4 regions of the Spongiactinospora sp. 9N601 genome follow, and region 4 is predicted to be linked to each of the others. Evidence: riboswitches for the same ligand, from Rfam matches in the RefSeq annotation. Region 4 holds a riboswitch; each other region holds the start of a gene.
The links. A riboswitch is a leader RNA that binds a small molecule or an ion and turns the genes downstream of it on or off. The one in region 4 is predicted to bind cyclic di-AMP.

Region 1: another riboswitch for cyclic di-AMP. It lies ahead of ACH34R_RS01750 (C40 family peptidase); the one in region 4 lies ahead of ACH34R_RS17790 (NlpC/P60 family protein).
Region 2: another riboswitch for cyclic di-AMP. It lies ahead of ACH34R_RS24415 (hypothetical protein); the one in region 4 lies ahead of ACH34R_RS17790 (NlpC/P60 family protein).
Region 3: another riboswitch for cyclic di-AMP. It lies ahead of ACH34R_RS31110 (CHAP domain-containing protein); the one in region 4 lies ahead of ACH34R_RS17790 (NlpC/P60 family protein).

The regions. Positions count from the first base shown of each region.
Region 1 is NZ_JBIRBB010000001.1:411,477-414,722, reverse strand. It holds gene ACH34R_RS01760 (cold-shock protein) at 1-189, shown strand, start outside; gene ACH34R_RS01755 (hypothetical protein) at 505-756, shown strand; cyclic di-AMP (ydaO/yuaA leader) riboswitch at 1,127-1,308, shown strand; gene ACH34R_RS01750 (C40 family peptidase) at 1,412-1,927, shown strand; gene ACH34R_RS01745 (M48 family metallopeptidase) at 2,227-3,246, shown strand, end outside.
Region 2 is NZ_JBIRBB010000010.1:89,907-93,152, reverse strand. It holds gene ACH34R_RS24420 (alpha/beta fold hydrolase) at 1-476, opposite strand, end outside; gene ACH34R_RS24415 (hypothetical protein) at 682-1,569, opposite strand; cyclic di-AMP (ydaO/yuaA leader) riboswitch at 1,939-2,104, opposite strand; gene ACH34R_RS24410 (universal stress protein) at 2,321-2,836, shown strand; gene ACH34R_RS24405 (nuclease-related domain-containing protein) at 2,867-3,246, opposite strand, start outside.
Region 3 is NZ_JBIRBB010000014.1:217,280-220,525, reverse strand. It holds gene ACH34R_RS31115 (hypothetical protein) at 1-1,013, opposite strand, end outside; cyclic di-AMP (ydaO/yuaA leader) riboswitch at 1,243-1,397, shown strand; gene ACH34R_RS31110 (CHAP domain-containing protein) at 1,405-2,052, shown strand; gene ACH34R_RS31105 (SSI family serine proteinase inhibitor) at 2,243-2,659, shown strand; gene ACH34R_RS31100 (class II 3-deoxy-7-phosphoheptulonate synthase) at 2,773-3,246, shown strand, end outside.
Region 4 is NZ_JBIRBB010000007.1:80,469-83,714, forward strand. It holds gene ACH34R_RS17780 (RDD family protein) at 1-810, opposite strand, end outside; gene ACH34R_RS17785 (amino-acid N-acetyltransferase) at 915-1,424, opposite strand; cyclic di-AMP (ydaO/yuaA leader) riboswitch at 1,816-1,959, shown strand; gene ACH34R_RS17790 (NlpC/P60 family protein) at 1,965-3,083, shown strand.

The DNA of each region.
Region 1 (3,246 bases), on a different contig from region 4:
AAGTGGTTCAACTCGGAAAAGGGCTTCGGCTTCATCGAGCAGGACGGCGGCGGCGCCGACGTCTTCGCTCACTACTCCAACATCGTGTCCCAGGGCGGCTACCGTGAGCTGCACGAGGGCCAGCGCGTGGCCTTCGACATCACCCAGGGGCAGAAGGGCCCGCAGGCGGAGAACATCGTCCCCGCCTGACACCGGGTCGGACGGCGGGCCGCGCGAGCGTGCCCGCCGGGTAGATCACGGCCAGGTCGCACGAGCGGCCTGGCCGTTTTCTTTTGCCCTCTTTCAGGGCCTCGGCCCCCGGCGCGGTGGGCCCCGATGATCGAGCGGGCATCGCCGGCCAGGGCGATGTAGATCAGCCCGAAGCGGTCGGCCGCCACTCCGGGGAGGAGGCCGATCGTCCGGCTCCTCCAGGCGCGCTCTGGCCGCTACGAGGCCGCAGGGCGGCACGGGCCGCTCATCGTCGCTCTGGACGGCCTTGGGTGGCAGCCCTGTCAGGACGGTGCCTTGCTCTCGCTCGCGGTGTGGCCGAGGTCGTGGTACCTGCTCGAACGGCGGCGGCTCGCGCGGGACGCGGCCTCTGGTGACAGCGAGGGCGGCCTCCATGGCGTCGCGCTCCCTCGGGTGGTCGTCCGGGACGCCCGCGTGGACGGCCCGCTCGTACGGCTTTCCGGTCCGCTCGATGCGGCCTCCCGCCGGCACCCGGTCGCCCTGTCGTCGCTCCTGTTCGGTGGGACTTCCAGTGGGACTGGAGCCTAGCACGGCTTACCGCGCCCTTTGCGGAGTTCGCGAAAAACGCCTCTCGTGACGGGAGTGAAGATCGTGAGCCACGGTGGCCATATGTGATCTCTGTTACATGATTCACCGATATGTGAGCAGTGTCACATCGGGCGCCGGGAACCCCATGTGGCGCGGGGGATTCGAGAGATCAACGAGGGCCTTTTCGATCTCCGCGCTTTGTCGGCCCTTTGCCGGAATATGGCGATGGGAGTACCTTCTCGCATCGCGGCGAACATGCCAAGTCGCCGCACGACATCGGCCCGGATCCGCCGGTGTCGTTTTCTGAATGGCGAGATCCGCTTGGTCACCGCCCGTCCGCCGCGACGCGTGCCGTACCCCCCGATTCCGGGTGGTGACCCTGCCGAATCCATGCAGACATGAGGCATGGAGCCGGGGACCCAATGGGCCCGTCCCGCACCGAGCGTTTCGCTGCGGGAAACGGCCTGGGGTGAATCGGCGCATGAGCGCCGTAGGGCGAACTTCCCCGCCCGAATCCGTCAGCTAACCCGGTAGGCGTTCGTGGAAGAGTTGAGGAGCGATCCTGTCCGCATCCGTGTATGATTCACGGCCGTCTCACCGTGTCCGCCTTTCCCTCGGCGGCGCGGCCCTCACCGTCACCGCCTCGGTGGTGACGATGTCGCTGCAGGCCACTGCGGCGGAGGCGACGGCCGCCATCGAACCGACCGCCATGCAGACCGACCCGGCGGAAACGCCGTCCCCCGCCGAGGCGGAGAGCGAGAATTCCGCGGTGCCGGCGGCCAAGAAACTCAGCAGGGCCGCCACACAGCGGATCAAGGCCGCCAAGGCCGTTTCGGTGGCCAAGAAACAGGTCGGCGACCCCTATCGGTGGGGAGGTAGCGGCCCCAGCGCCTTCGACTGCTCTGGCCTCGTTCAGTTCAGTTGGAAGAAGGCCGGAGTGCGTCTTCCCCGGGTGACGTACAGCCAGTACACCCGTATCAAGAAGAAGGTGTCCTTCAAGAACCTGCGCCCGGGAGATCTTCTGTTCTTCCGCGGTAAGGGACACGTCGGCATGTACGTCGGCGACGGCAAGATGGTCCACTCGCCGAGCAGCGGAAAGACGGTCCGCGTCGAGAAGCTGAGCGGCTGGCGCAAGGCGAGTTTCAGCGGCGCCGTACGGCCGGGCCTTTAGTTCCGGCGGCGCTTTTTCCGGAGACCGCCGACGCGAAGGCGGCCCCGTCCTTCCGTTCCCCTCCGGTGGGACGGGGCCGCTTTTTCGTGATCGACGGTGATCACCCGCATTTCTCCGCAATCGTGGAAATCCGGCGCGGCGGCAAAGACCTGGACCCGCCGTGGAGACGCTTCCATCCGCTTGAATAGGCTCCACTGCCGGCCGGCGGACACGGCGTGGACGCGCAAGTGTGGCCCCGCGACCGGCCGATCCTGGAGAATGCGCTACTAGATGTGGCGCCGGCGGGGGGAGTGGCTGACGTGCGGGGGTTGCGCGCGGCATGGGCCGCACTGGTGGTGCTCGGCCTGGCTCTCGCCGGGATCGTCGCGGTGACGACGCCGTGGCGGGCGCTGCCGCCGGGCGCGCCCGAGGTGGCCGCCGATCCGGCCCGTGACTTCACCGCGGCGGAGATCGCCCGGTCGCAGGCGTTCGACGCGGCGCTCAGCGCGCCCGCCTATCTGTCCCTCGCGCTCGGGCTGGTCTTCGCCGTGGTGCTGGTGGCGACGCCGTTCGGGGCGCGGGTGGTGGGCCGCGTGCCCGGTCCCTGGTGGGTCAAGGCGGTGGGCGGCGTGGTGGCGCTCACGGTGGTGGTGGAGCTGCTGCGGTGGCCGCTCGGCGTCTGGTCGGAGACCTACCTCCGCGAGTACGGCCTTTCCACGCAGACCTGGCTGTCCTGGAGCGCCGACCGGCTGAAGAACACCGCCGTGAGCACGTTGCTCACCGCGCTCATGGTGGTCGTGCTGATCGCGCTGGCGCGGCGGTTCGCCCGTTGGTGGATTCCGGCGGCCCTGGGCGCGTTCGCGCTGACGCTGGCCGCCTCGTTCGTCTACCCCGTCGTGGTGGAGCCGATCTTCAACGACTTCCGGCCGATGCAGGCCGGGCGGTTGCGCGATGACCTGCTGGCCATGGCCGGCCGCGACGGCGTGCCGGTGGACGACGTGCTGGTCGCCGACGCCTCCCGGCGTACCACGGCGCTCAACGCGTACGTGTCCGGGTTCGGCGCGACCCGCCGCATCGTCGTCTACGACACGCTGCTCAAGGCCCCGGAGAACGAGATCGAGCTGATCGTGGCGCACGAGCTGGGTCACGCCGAGCGCGACGACGTCCTTTCCGGCACCCTGATCGGCGGCCTCGGCGCGGCCTGGGGTGTGATCCTGCTCTACCTGGTGACCTCGGCCGGCGCGCCGCGCCGCCGCGCCGCCGTGCCCTCGATCGCCGACCCCCGGGCGGTCGGCCTGCTGATGGGCCTGATGAGCCTGGCCGCCTTCCTGTCCGGCCCG
Region 2 (3,246 bases), on a different contig from region 4:
GGGGCCAGCAGGGCGCTGATGGCGGCGTCCGTGGGCGGGCCGACACCGGCCGCGGGGGTGGACATGATCGAGGTGAGGCTGCGTACCCGGGAGGGATACCCGATGGCCAGCGCCTGGGCGATCATGCCGCCCATCGACGCGCCGACCACGTGGCAGCTCCGCCAGCCCAGCGCGTCCATCAGCCCGGCGGCGTCGGCGGCCATGTCCTCGATCAGGTACGGCGCGGCGGCCCTGCCCGCCAGCACGTCGCCGAGTTCGGGGGCCCCGGCTCCGGTCAGATGTGTGGAAAGTCCTACATCGCGGTTGTCGAACCGCACGACGTGGTGGCCGCGTGCGGCGAGCATCGCGCAGAAGTCGTCGTCCCAGAAGATCATCTGGGTGGCCAGCCCCATGATCAGCAGCACCGGACGGCCGCGCGGAGACCCGAAGCTCTCGTAGGCGATCTCGATGCCGTTGGCTGAGGCGCGCTGGCTCATGCAGAGCAGAATCGCATTCGGTTCGCGAGCATGGCAAGGGCGGGCGTCCTCAGAGGGGGTACGAGGACGCCCGCCTTTACCCGGTCACGCCGTCGCAAGGGAGAGGCGACGTGACCGCACGGTCACCGCGGGTGAATTCGGTGACCACCGCAGTGGCCGCACGGGGGCAGCGGCCACCAGGGGGACCTGCCGCTCCGCCAAGGGATCAGGCGGAGTCGTCGGAGAGCAGCCGGCGGACGCGGTTGCGACCGACGAGGAGACCGGCACCGGCGGCGCCGAGACCGGCCAGGAGGGCGAGGTTGGCCGGGGCCGGGGCGACGGTGTCCGCGGCGGCCACGGTCCGGCCGGACTTGGCCGCCGCCGGCCGGACGGCCGCGTCCCGGTTCGCCTGGGCGGCGTCCGCGGCCGGGAGCTGATGGTACGGCGCGGTACCGGCCACCGAGAGGGGCGAGCCGGTGACGGCCGGGCCCTCGGGCTTGCGGGCGGGCTTGGGCGGGACCACCTTCAGCTCGCGGGTCTCCTCCTGCTCCGGCGGATCGACCGGGTTGCGGTCGTGCTTGCTCCACGCGCCCGTGGAGAAGGCGACCGGGTAGTTCTTCTTTCCGGGGCCCTTGCCCCACTTGGTGATCGTGTACTCGACGTTGATGTGCCCGCGCCCGCCGTTGCCGACGACCATCAGCGTGGTCGGGTTGAACGTGCCGCCGGTGAGGTCGGCGAAGGTCTTGGCGTCGATGTCGAGCATGATCCCGTTGTTGGACGGCACGCCGGGCCCGCGGTCGCCGATGAAGAACTCGGCCTTCCTATCGCCGAAGGTGACGTACCCCTCGGTGCCGAGCGGCCAGCTCGGGCTGGCGAACATGCCCTTCGTCATGGGCTTGCCGATGGCCGGCAGCCCGGTGTCCCCGGCGCGGCCGGAGGCGTCGTCCCAGAAGTAGGACGCTTTGGTGGAGCCCTGCAGCAGGACCTTTTCGGGGGAGTCCTCCGCGTGGGCGGCGGGGGCGCCCGCGCCGATGGCGGCGCCGGCGGTGAGTACGAATCCCAGGAGGGTGGAGGCCAGAAGGCGGTTCGGGCGCAGGCCAAAGGAAACGTTCATCAAGAAATGGGGCTCTTTCGTGAGACGACAAGGGGGAGGCCGCGTGCCTCACTCGGCAACGTCGCGGCCACGCACGTCCAGGAAGAGGTAAGGGGAAAGGGTCGCGCGGGCAGATCGCCACGCGGGGACGCGCGTTCGGCAAAGTCCGCCACGGCATAGGTGGCGTCGATCGTCAGCGAATTCTTGCCGGCCGGGTCATCAATGCGAGACGCCAGGTCATCGATGCGATGCTCGGCCTGGTCCGGCTCAGGCGGAGGCCCCCAGTGGGGGAACACCCGTGCGTACGGGCGTCTGAACCGAGAGCGGTCTCGTGGACCTGGGGAAAGCCAACCTCATAGAAGGCGTGTCAGGGTGGGGGTGACCCACGACTTCTCCTCTCCATCTCGCCTACCGGGTTAGCTGTCGGGTTCGGACGTGGAGATGCCCTACCGCCGCGCGGGCGGATTCACCCCAAGGGCCGCGTGGCGGCCCCGCTGATGGGTCCCCGGCTCCCGGAGGGCCTGTCGGCCGCTTCGGGACTCGGCGTCTGTTCGTGCTCCTCAACTCTGAAGAGCACCATTAGGTTGATAACAAAACTGGACTCTAGTAGCCATCCTGGGGCAAAGCAAACAAATCACCATGATTCAGTCAGAAGATCTACCTTCACCACTGAACAGGTGGTTCTGTCCCGAGATCTGATCATTTAGGGATTTAGCACCAGGTTTCCCAGCGCTTTGACCACTCCTCACCCGCGTCCGCTAATGCTCGAACAGTGAGCCAGAAGACATCCCAGCCGCGCATCGTCGTGGGCTTCAGCCGTTCGTCGGCCTCGGTCGCGGCCCTGCTCTGGGCGCTCGGCGAGGCGGCGCTGCGCGAGGCCGTGGTCTCCCCCGTACACGCATGGCAGTGGTCCGGGGAGTCCCGGGCGTCCTACGCACCGATGGGCACCTGGCGATGTCGCGACGACGAACTCGCCGCCGTGCGGCGGGAGGTCGTCCGGGCGGTCGCCGAACTGACCCCTAGGCCGCTGACGCCGCCGGCCCCGGTCATCGACCAGGGGCCCGCCGTACAGGTGCTGCTGCGGCACGCCGAGGCGGCCGACCTGCTCGTCCTCGGCAGCCGGCCCTACGACCCGGACTCCCCCGCCCCGATGGGGGCGGTGCTGGCCGCCTGCCTGCCGCGGGCGGCGTGCCCGGTCGTGGTGGTGACGCCCGGCAGGGTGGCGCCGGCCCGGCGGGCACGGCAGGCGGCGCTGGCGCTGTCCGGCAGGCCACCAGGCGTCGCATGAACACCGGGGCCACCGTGGGCCCCGGCCGAATCATGTGATCTTGTGCAGCTCCCTGGCCGCCGTCCTGGCCAGGGTCTCCACCTGCTCGTCGGACAGCGCGCCGGTCGCCCGCGAACGGATGAACCGCGGGATGCGCCGGGGCCGCAGCAGCGTCAGCCGCTCGGCCGACACGATGCCGCCGCGCGGCATGCCGCCGCCGTAGACGGCCAGCAGCGCCTCGATGGTGACCGGGATGCCGGACTTCTCGGTGAGCACGGTTGCCAGCCGCTCGGCCGCCTGGTTCAGCCCGTCGGCCATCTTGGTGCCGTACTTCTCGCCGAAGAACAGCCGCCCGCCGTACTGGGCCAGCTCGGTCTCGGGGCTGAACGCCTCGTTGTCCACGATCCACACGCCGCCGGGCCCGATCAGCA
Region 3 (3,246 bases), on a different contig from region 4:
TGCGAACGCAGGGACGGCGCCGCGTCGGCGGTCCACCACTCGTCGGGCACATCAACGGTCTCCACGGGCACGCCGCGCGGGGACAGCAGCACCCGCAGCGAGGTCACGGCCGTGGACGGCAGGCTCACCACGCGCTGTCCCTGAGACAGCCCGCGCAGCGTGATCTCGGCGGGGGCCCCGCCGTCGTACACGTGGACGCCCGGTTGTCCCCTGACCAGGTCGAGGTCGGCGGGGTCCTCGCGGCGGTGCGGGAAGTAGGCGACGGGGTTGCGTTCGGCCAGGCCGGCCAGCCAGCACAGGTAGGGGTCGCGGTGGATCAGGCCGTTGCGGACCAGCGAGGTGCCGAGGACGATGGTGCGCTCGCCCGGCTGGGTGGGCTCGTCGGGCCGGGCGCGCAGCCATGGGAAGTCGTGGGTCAGCAGCTCGGCGCCGGTCGCGCGTACGGCGTCGGCCAGCTCGGCGGGCACGGGCAGCGCGGTGAACACCGAGAGCCTGCCCCGGCGGGCGGCCAGGCGCAGCCGCAGGCCGGCGGCCCTGCCCAGCGCCGCGCGCAGGAGGCCGCGGACCGGGCCGGAGCCCACCGGACGGGCGCGCAGCAGGGGCGGCAGGGCGTGGCCGCTGAGAAGTTCGAGCAGGCGGATGGTGGCCAGGCCGTCATCGACGATGACCACGCGGCGACCCGTACCGGCCAGCAGGCGCAACTGGACCTTGCCGGAGAAGGCGTCGCCCACCACCCAGGTGCCGCCGCGCGAGGGCCGCGGCATTTCGCTCTGGGCTGAATCGATCACGGAATGCGCAGGTAGGCCCAGACGGTTGAGTTCACGTCGGGTGGCGGCGAGGGCAGGGAGCTTGGCCCGCGGCACGATGCGCGTCCCGCTTCCGAGCAGGCCCGCATGGTGGGCCTCCACGGCGCAGAGCATCTGCAGCGGTGACTCCACCCAGGCCACGGCCGACCCCTGCTCCCGCACGTGGCGCCGCCGACCTTCCTCCACGCCGGGTGATGACCCGTTCACGACGTCATCACCCTAGCCACGGGGGATTACGAGCCCGGGAAGCCTCAGTGAACACCCGGAATACGAGATTCCGGTGTGTAGGAGCTTTGCCCGATTTGCCCTCGTATGTCACCATGTATTACCTTTCACGGAGTTTGCGGCAGAGCCCCCCCTGCGTCGCAGGTCAGAGCGTTGCCGCGACGTTTGCAAACTGCATAGCGCCCAGTCACGGCAGGAACCCCCTCCAGCCGGGGCGCAACCGCCGAGTCCGCGATACGCGGAGCCGGGGACCCAACCTCCCCCATGGGGTGAATCGGCAAGGCCCGCCTTCGGGCGGCCAGCCGTAGGGCCGACTTCCAGGCCCGAACCCGTCAGCTAACCCGGTAGGCGGCATGGAAGCAAGGAGTCCCCTATGTTCCTTCATCGGATCGCCCATGCCGGGAAGACCCGACTGCTCGGCGCCGCGCTGGGCACCGCGGTGTTCGCCGGCGCCCTGACCGGTGTGCAGGCCGCGCACGCCGACACCCCCACCGACACCAAGGCGGCCACAACCCAGACCCAGCGGGCCGTCAAGGCCCAGGACGTCATCAACCTGGCCCTTTCACAGGTCGGCGTCAGCGAGAACGCCGCCGGCGGCGGCACGAAGTTCCATGAGTGGTACATGTCCTCTCCGCGAGCCCTGGAGACGGTCGCCCGTGACGGCGGCAGCGTGAACGCGTACGCCAACGCGCCCTGGTGCGCGATGTTCGTCTCCTGGGTCGGCGAGGAGCTGGGCGTCCGTCCGTCCGTCGGATGGGACGCCTACACCGTGACGCACGCCAAGTGGTTCAGCGAGAACCAGCGCTGGGGCACGGCGCCCAAGCCGGGCGCGGTCGTGTTCTTCGGCTGGAACGGCGGCAAGCGCTTCGATGACATCGACCACGTCGGTTTCGTCGTGCAGGACAACGGCAACGGAACCATCAAGACCATCGAGGGCAACACGGGCAACGGCAGGGTAGAGGTCCGGACCCGGCCCACCAGCCAGGTGGTCGGCTACGGCTACCCCGACTACGCCGCCTGACCCTCGCCCCGACCTGGCCACGCCCCCGATCCCGGGCGGCGGGACCACCCCGGAACCCTACGGCCCCGTGCCACGGTGACCCCGTGGCACGGGGCCGTTCCGTCTCGCGGGGCGCGGGCGGCGGGAGCGCTTCATGAGAACTCCTCGTAGTGGTAAAGTGACTGTGAGTATTACCGCTAGGAGGTGGCCCGTGTCAACCGCCCGCCCGCCGGTCCGCGGCGTGGTCACCCTCTCGGCGGCGGCCGTGGCCGCCGCCGCCCTCGCCGCCGCCTTCCCCGCACAGGCCAAGGTCCCCCAGTCCATGCTGGGCATCACCCGGCACGACCTCATGGCCGACCACACCCGCCACTGGTCGCTGTTCTGCGACCCCGACGGCGGCACCCACCCCGAGGCCCGCACCGCCTGCGACCACCTGCGGGCCATCGATGGCGACCTGGGCGTGCTGCGCACCCGCTACCGATCCGCCCGCTGCGTCGGGGGCCACACCCCCGTCCGCGTCGAGATCCGCGGAAGCTGGCACGGCCGCATCGTCGGCTTCCACGCCCACTACCCCAACGCCGCCTGCGCCCAGGGCGCCGCCGCCTCCCCCACCCTCATCCCCGGCTGACCGGCCGGCTCGGGCGGCGGGGGTATACGGCGGGGCTCCGGCGTACAAAGAGCTTTCTCATTGTGCGGACATCTGGCTGGTTGACCCCGTCCTGTGCAATAGCCTGATATGCCGTGAGCGCAGAATCGATCCATCTGGATTCCTGGCGAGAGCTGCCCGCGGCGCAGCAGCCCGACTGGCCTGACCGCGGCGAGCTGGACAAGGTCGTGGCCGAGCTGGCCGGCCTTCCGCCCTTGGTGTTCGCGGGGGAGTGCGACCAGCTCAAGAGCGAGCTGGCCGCCGTGGCCCGCGGGGAGGCGTTCGTACTGCAGGGCGGTGACTGCGCCGAGACCTTCGCCGGCGCCACCGCCGACGCGGTGCGCAACAAGCTGAAGACCCTGCTGCAGATGGCGATAGTGCTCACGTACGCGGGCAAGGTGCCGATCGTCAAGATCGGGCGGATGGCCGGGCAGTTCGCCAAGCCCCGCTCCAAGCCCACCGAGGTGCGCGAGGGCGTCGAGCTGCCCGCCTACCGGGGCGACATGGTCAACGGCTTCGACTTCACGCCCGAGTCCCGCGCGCCCGACCCGTGGCGGCTGCTGCGGGCC
Region 4 (3,246 bases):
CGTCGTCGGGTTGTAGGAGGTGATCAGGAGGCTGCTCAGGATCAAGCTGAGGATGAAGTTCACGACGCCGAAGATCGCGCCGTCGATCAGCCTCGCCACGAGCCGCTGCCACCACTCGGCCAGCGGGGCCGTCGGCGCCCCGTAGCCGGGCGCGCCCCACGGCTGCTGGCCGTAGGCCTGCTGCTGCGGGTAGCCCTGCTGCTGAGCGTACTGCTGCTGCTCGTAGCCCTGCTGGCCGTACTGCTGGGCGTGACCCTGGTCGTAACCGGACTGCGGGTAACCCTGTTGCTGCCCGTACTGAGCCTGCTGTCCGTAACCCTGTTGCTGCGGGTAGCCCTGCTGCTGGCCGTACTGCTGCTGCTCGTACCCCTGCTGCCCGTACTGCTGCTGGCCGTAACCCTCCTGCTGCCGGCCATAGCCCTGTTGCTGGCCGTAGTCCGGCTGCTGCTGGGCGTACTGCTGCTGCTCGTACTGCTGCTGCCCGCCGTAGCCCTGCTGCTGCTGCGGGTAGCCCTGTTGCTGGCCGTACTGCTGTTGTTCGTAGCCCTGCTGGCCGTACTGCTGCTGCTGCCCGTATCCGGGCTGCTGGCCGTACTGCTGGCCATAGTCCTGGCCGTACTGCTGGCCGTACTGGGGCTGCTGCGGGTTGGATCCGGGGTCGGCCCGGTAGCCGCTCACCATGGTCGCGTCAGGATCGGAAGGCCCGCCCTGACCCTGCTGGTAGTGGCCGTAATCAGGGTTCCCCGACGATCGCGCCGCGTGGTTGCGCTCGGGGTCGTCCTGCGGATACGGCGGTTGTCCCGTGCTCACCGCGTCACCTCGCTTCGACTGCGCATGCGGCGTCGTCAGGCGCACATGCATTGGCTGCTGCACAACGTATCGATATAGGGATCAACAGTCACCTTTCCCCACGGTCAGCCCCTGGGGTCCGCCTCAAGGTGCAGGAGCATTCGCGTGTTGCCCAGTGTGTTGGGCTTGACATGTTCAAGATCGAGAAACTCCGCCACACCCTCGTCGTACGAGTCCAGCAGCTCCGCGTAGACCTCGGGGGCCACCGGTGTGCCGTTGATGGGGCGGAATCCGTGTTCCGCGAAGAAGTTCACTTCAAAGGTCAGACAGAAGACGCGTTCAAGGCCGAGGTCGCGGGCCGTGGCGATGAGCGCGGACACCAGGCGATGGCCGATGCCGTACCCCTTGAACGCGGGATCGACCGCCACCGTGCGGATCTCCGCCAGGTCTTCCCAGAGCACGTGCAGGGCCCCGCACCCCACCACTCTGCCGTTCAGTTCGGCCACCCAGAACTCCTGTACGTCTTCGTACAGGGTCACCGTGGCCTTCTTCAGCAGCCGCAGCCCCGCACCCGAGTAGATGTCGACCAGCCGGCGAATCGCGCGCACGTCAGCGGTTCTCGCCCGCCGGACGATGACCTCACCGCGTGCCCTCTCGTGCCCCTCGCCACGCGTGACAGGCCCGCCGGGCCCCTCCGTGACCTGCTCCATGGAGGTCCAGCGTACGTGCTTCCCCCTTCCCTTTACGGCTCCCCCGTAACTCAGTCCCCGATCGTAACGAGACACGATGAGCGACATGCCGGTCACGGTGAGATTCGTGATGCTTCGACATGTTCCGCCGTACGGCCCGGCCGCCCGACACAAGCCGCGGACCTGCCTAAACACCCACAGACCCAGACAAATCAGCAAATATGATCATCAGAAGTCGTGATCTCGTCGTGATACTTCGGTTGTGAAAGCTCTACAGACTTCGTGGTTCTGGTTGAGCGCGAACCACATGTGCACTAATGTCCAGGCCGATGTCAGCCATCGCTGACCGCCGAATCCCCTGCGGGGAACCGGGGACCCACCACGCCCCTGGGGTGAATCCGAGCCGGCCGTACGGCGGCCCGGTAGGGCTCCTCCGGCCCGAACCCGTCAGCTAACCCGGTAGGCGTCGATGAGAGGAGCTGGTCGGTGACGCGCACGCGCAGCCGTGGCGGAAAGCACGCGGGTGGCAGTGTTCGTTCCGGTTCGGGCGGCGGCGGGCCGCGGCGCAGGGGGCCCCGAGAAAGCGCGGAAACGGCTTCTGAGGGCACGGGGAGCACGGGCAGGCGTACCGGCCTGGCCCGCCTCGCGGTCGTCACGGCCGCGTTCCTGGCGCTGAGCATCGGCACGCCGCTGATGGCGGCGACCGCCGATCCCAAACCCTCGCTGAAGGAGCTGTCGGCTCAGGTCGAGAAGCTGCACGAGGAGATCGGCACGCTGACCGAGCGGTACAACGGCGAGCGGGTCAAGCTGGCGCAGGCCAAGCGGGCCGCGGACCTCGCCAAGAAGACGCTGGCGACCAGTGAGTCCGACCTCGCGGGCAAGCGCCAGAAGGCCCAGCTCCTGGCCCAGAACGCGTACATGAGCGGCGGCCTGGGCCCCGCCATGGCCCTGGGCGCGACCGGCGACGCCGACGCCTTCCTCGACCGCGCCGCCACCACCTACGCGCTCGAACAGCAGCAGGGCGAGCAGGTCGCCCAGGTCACCAAGGCCATGGAGACCGCCGAGCGGGCCCGGGAGAGCGCCAAGGCCCGGACGGCCGAGGTCACCGAGCTGGTCGATGAGATCGAGGGCAAGCGCGACAAGATCAGCAAGCTGGTCGAGCAGGCCGAGAGCGACCTGTTCAAGGAGGCCATGCGGCGCTCCGGCAGTTCGGCGGGCAGCCGGGTCAAGGTCGAGGTGCCCATCCCCGGCGACGGCAAGGCGGCGCAGGCCGCACGGTACGCGCTCACCCAGCAGCTCAAGCCGTACGTCTGGGGCGCCGAGGGCCCCAACGGCTTCGACTGCTCCGGCCTGGTTATGTGGGCATACCAGAAGGTCGGGATCAGCCTGCCGCACTACACCGGCGACCAGTGGACGGCCGGCGCCCATATTCCCCGGGAGGAGCTACGCCCGGGCGACCTCGTGTTCTTCTACAGCGACCTGCATCACGTGGGCATCTACATCGGTGGCGGGATGATGGTGCACGCCCCCCAGACGGGTGACGTCATCCACATCGCCCCCATCGGCAACCGGCCGTATGCCGGGGCCGTGCGGATCGCCGACTGACGCGCTCCTCCGCGGGTCTTACTGGGCGGCCCGAGTGCCGTGTCGTGCGGAGGCGCGGGTGAGGGTCTGCGCCGGGTCTGACGTCGGATACGGGCCCGGTCGGCCGTTTTCGGCCGTGTGCGGTGTTTCCGGCCGACTGTGCGGAGTCCGGCCGGGAAGAGCA